One region of the Actinomyces capricornis genome, then DNA from elsewhere that is predicted to be linked to it. Evidence: riboswitches for the same ligand, from Rfam matches in the RefSeq annotation. Region 1 holds a riboswitch; the other holds the start of a gene.
What was found. A riboswitch is a leader RNA that binds a small molecule or an ion and turns the genes downstream of it on or off. The one in region 1 is predicted to bind ZMP and ZTP.
Positions count from the first base shown of each region.

Region 1 (2,191 bases):
CTCGACCTCCAGCAGGCGCAGGTTCTTCTTGGCCGACAGGATCTCCACCGCCTCGGGCTCGAAGCCGGGGGCGGCCACCACCTCGGTGAAGATGGGTGCGACCTGGCGGGCCATCGCCGCGGTGACGGTGGCGTTGGTGGCGATGACGCCGCCGTAGGCCGAGACCGGATCGCAGGCGTGGGCCCTGCGGTGGGCCTCGGCCACGTCCCCGGCCGCCGAGACGGCGATGCCGCAGGGGTTGGCGTGCTTGACCACGGCCACGCACACCTGCTCGCCGTGGTCGCGCACGGCGCGCAGGGCGGCGTCGGTGTCGGTGTAGTTGTTGTAGCTCATGGCCTTGCCGTGGAGCTGGCGCGCCCCGGCCACTCCCCCGCTGGCGCCGGGGGTGCGGTAGACGGCCGCCCCCTGGTGGGGGTTCTCCCCGTAGCGCAGGGTGGCGATGCGCTCGTAGCCGGCACCGATGTAGGCCGGCGGCCCGGCCGGCTCCCGACCCTGCCCCGAGCCCTGCCCGGGCAGGGCGACGGCGGACGAGGCCCCCGTCCCCTGGGCGGGCAGGTCCTCCTGGGCGGGCGGCGCCTCCTCGGCGCGCTCGGCCATCCAGGTGGCCACGGCGGCGTCATAGGCGGCGGTGTGGGCGAAGGCGGCCGCGGCCAGGGCGCGGCGCTGGGCCAGGGTGAAGCCGCCGGCCCCCAGGGCGGCGGCGACGTCGTCGTAGGCGCCGGGGTCGGTGACCACCGCGACGCTCGGATGGTTCTTGGCGGCGGCACGCACCATGGCGGGCCCGCCGATGTCGATCTGCTCCACGCAGGCGTCGAAGGGCGCCCCGGAGGCCACGGTATGGGCGAAGGGGTAGAGGTTGACCACCACCAGGTCGATGGGAGCCACGCCCAGCTCGGCCAGCTGGTCCATGTGCTCGCGCTTGCGGCGGTCGGCCAGGATGCCGGCGTGGATGCGCGGGTGGAGGGTCTTGACGCGGCCCTCCAGGCACTCGGGGAAGTCGGTGACCGCCTCCACGGGGGTCACCGGCAGGCCGGCGGCCGCGATGGTCGCGGCCGTGGAGCCGGTGGAGACGATCTCCACACCGGCCCGCACCAGGGCGGCGGCCAGGTCGGGCAGGCCGGTCTTGTCGTAGACGGAGACCAGGGCGCGGCGCACGGGGAGGCGGTCGGGGCTCTCCGGGCCCTCGGTGGGCACGTGGGCGGTGGGGACGGGGGCCGGGGGTGCCCCGTCCTGGGCGGCGGAGGGGGCGGCTGAGGGGTCGGCGTGTGCGGTCACGGGATGCTCCTGTGGTGCCAGCGGGTCGGCGGGACGCCCAGGCGGGCGACGTCCCCTCCACATGTCTGGGCCGCTCCCCGGTGGTGGCCCACCCTCGCCAGTCGCGGCAGGCCCAGGATAGACCCACAGGCCCCCGGATCGCCCCCGACGGCCCGGGGCCGCCCCGGATCGTCCGACAGGAGGGGCGGCGGGTCCCGTCCCGGCCCCGGGGCCGCTGGCGGGGGCGACGTCGGGCCCTGCGGCTCAGTGCAGGGGCATGACGGTGTCGGCGGCCTCAATGAGGAGGGGGTCGTGGGTGGCGGTGAGGATGCCGACGCCGCTGTCGACCAGCTCCCGCAGGTGGGCGATGACCCGGTGGGTGGTCGCCTCATCCAGGGCGGAGGTGGGCTCGTCGAGCAGGAGGACGCGCGGCCGGGCGATGATGAGGCCGGCCAGCCCGACCCGCTGGCGCTCCCCACCCGAGAGGGTGCGCACGTCCCGCTCCAGGACCAGCTCCAGGCCCAGGCGCCGGGCGAGCCGAGTGGCGCGCCGGCGGGCCTCGGCGCGCTCGCAGCGGCGCAGGGGCCCGGCGCCCACCGTGATGGCCTCCAGGACGGCGAGCCCGTCGACGACGGGAGCCTCCTGGTCGAGGAAGCCCAGGAAGCCGCGCCGCAGGCGGGTGACCTGCTCGGGGCCCACCCCGTCCAGGGCGGTGCCCCGCCATGACACGGCGCCCTCCTGAGGCAGCAGGAACCCGGCGAGGATCCGCAGCAGGGTCGACTTGCCCGAGCCGGTCCGACCGGTGACGGCGATCATCTGCCCGCCGTGGAGGTCCACGGCTGAGGTCCTCCAGGAGGTGGCGGGGGCCGCTGGGGCCGGCCACGGCCATGGACAGGCCGACGGCACTGACCAGGGCCGGTCCCGGCTCGGGAGCGCT
Region 1 covers NZ_AP025017.1:438,698-440,888, forward strand. Annotated here, with positions in the region: gene purH (bifunctional phosphoribosylaminoimidazolecarboxamide formyltransferase/IMP cyclohydrolase) at 1-1,194, opposite strand, end outside; ZMP/ZTP riboswitch at 1,304-1,390, opposite strand; gene MANAM107_RS01770 (ATP-binding cassette domain-containing protein) at 1,519-2,091, opposite strand.

Region 2 (2,191 bases), 1.4 Mb from region 1:
GTTGACGGTGATGCCCGCGGTGTGCAGGAGGTCCTCGGCCTGCTGGCCGTCCAGGACGGAGTCCACCAGGTCCACCAGGACCAGGTGGACATCCGTGCCGCCGGTGACGAGCTTGACGCCGGCGGCACGCACGTCGTCGGCCAGGAGGCGCTCGGCGATGATCCTGGCGCCCTCGATGGTGCGTGCCTGGCGCTCGGCGAACTCCTGGGTGCCGGCGATCCTCATGGCCACGGCCTTGGCGGCGATGACATGCATGAGGGGGCCGCCCTGCTGCCCGGGGAAGACCGCGGAGTCGAGCTTCCTGCCCCACTGCTCGGGGCGGTTGGACAGCAGCATGCCCGAGCGCGGGCCGCCGAGGGTCTTGTGGACGGTGGTGGACACGACGTCGGCGTGCGGCACGGGGCTGGGGTGCAGACCCGCGGCCACGAGCCCGGCGAAGTGCGCCATGTCCACCCACAGGGCGGCGCCGACCTCATCGGCGATGGAGCGGAAGGCCGCGAAGTCCATATGCCGGGGGTAGGCCGACCAGCCGGCGATGATGACGGTGGGGCGCTCGCGCAGGGCGGCCTGGCGCACCTGGTCCATCTCCACGCGGTAGCTGGTCTCGTCCACGCCGTAGGCGGTGGCCCGGTAGTTCTTGCCCGAGAAGTTGATCTTCATGCCGTGGGTCAGGTGGCCGCCGTGGGCCAGGGACAGGCCCAGGATGGTATCGCCGGGGGTGGCCAGGGCGTGCAGGACGGCGGCATTGGCCTGGGCGCCCGAGTGCGGCTGGACATTGGCCCACTGGGCGTCGAAGACCTCCTTGGCGCGCTCGATGGCCAGGGACTCGGCGACGTCGACGACCTCGCAGCCCCCGTAGTAGCGGCGCCCGGGGTAGCCCTCGGCGTACTTGTTGGTCAGGACCGAGCCCTGGCACTCCAGCACCGCCCGCGGCACGAAGTTCTCCGAGGCGATCATCTCCAGGGTTCCGCGCTGGCGCTCCAGCTCGCCGGTGAGGACCGCGGCGATCTGGGGGTCGAGCTCGGCCAGCGGCTGGTTGAGGGACGGGGTCGTGGCATCGGCAGTCATGTTCTTCCTCCGTGGTGGGGCGCACGGCCGGGCGGGTGCGCGAGAAGAGGCGACCCGCGGCCCAGGCGAGCGACCCCGGAGTCTGGTGATTCGTGCCGCTCCCCGGTGGTGATCCACCCCGCGCCAGTCGCGACGCGCCTACCCTACCGCGCCGCGCGGGGCCGCGCTGTGCGGGGCCGCGCCAGGTCGGCAGGAGACCCACTGGAGGCGTCCCGACGGCGGGGCCCGGGCGCCGTCGGGACGCGACGACGGCGCGGCCGGCCCCAGGCAGCGCGGCGCGGCGACGGCACAGCGCGGCTCAGCGGAAGTCGGCCAGGGTGGGCTTCTTCATGGTGGTCATGGTCTGCCAGGCCCCGGGGCGTCCGATGAGCTCGGTCATGCGCTCCGGGGTGATCGTCCAGGAGATGCCGAAGCGATCCTTGAGCCAGCCGCAGGCCTCGGCCTCGGGCACCGCGGAGAGCCCCTCCCACAGCAGGTCGACCTGCTCCTGGGTGGCGCACTGGACCGTCAGCGACACACCCATGCCGAAGGTGAAGTCGTGGGGGACACCGGAGTCCATGAGGGTCAGGCGCTGACCGGCCAGGCGCACATAGCCCTGCATGAGGGCGCGATCCCCCTGGCCCGCCTGGGGCGGGTAGAAGGACATCTGGTCAGCACCCGATCGCACCGGCGCCCCCGGGCCCTCCGCCTGCGAGGCGCCCCCCTGCTCCCCGGCGCTCCCCGAGGCCCCGAAGGCTCGCGCGAAGAGGTCGACGTACTGGGTGGCGGCCTTCTCGGCCTGGCCCTGGCCGTGGGGGAACATGAGGGCCGGGACGATCTCCACGCCGCGGGCACCCGGGTCCGGCCGGCGCTCGCGGTCCGACGGCGCTGCCTCCTCGGCCCGGCCGAGCTCGCTGGCGGTGACCGCCCGCCCGGCGGGGCCCAGCAGCAGCTGCCAGCTCACGCCGTAGCGGTCCTCCACCCAGCCGAAGCGCTCGGAGAAGGGGTAGCGGCCCACGGGCATGAGGATGCGGCCCTCAGCCGCCAGGGCCTCCCACAGGGCGTCCAGGTGCGCCTCGGCGTCGGGATGCGCCTGAGGATCGAGATGGACCATGAGGGAGATGGCGGGGTTGGGCCGGTGCTG
Region 2 covers NZ_AP025017.1:2,196,585-2,198,775, reverse strand. Annotated here, with positions in the region: gene glyA (serine hydroxymethyltransferase) at 1-1,068, opposite strand, end outside; ZMP/ZTP riboswitch at 1,121-1,209, opposite strand; gene MANAM107_RS08955 (VOC family protein) at 1,367-2,191, opposite strand, start outside.
Region 2: it holds a riboswitch for ZMP and ZTP, as region 1 does, so the genes downstream of both, glyA (serine hydroxymethyltransferase) here and purH (bifunctional phosphoribosylaminoimidazolecarboxamide formyltransferase/IMP cyclohydrolase) in region 1, are expected to answer to the same signal.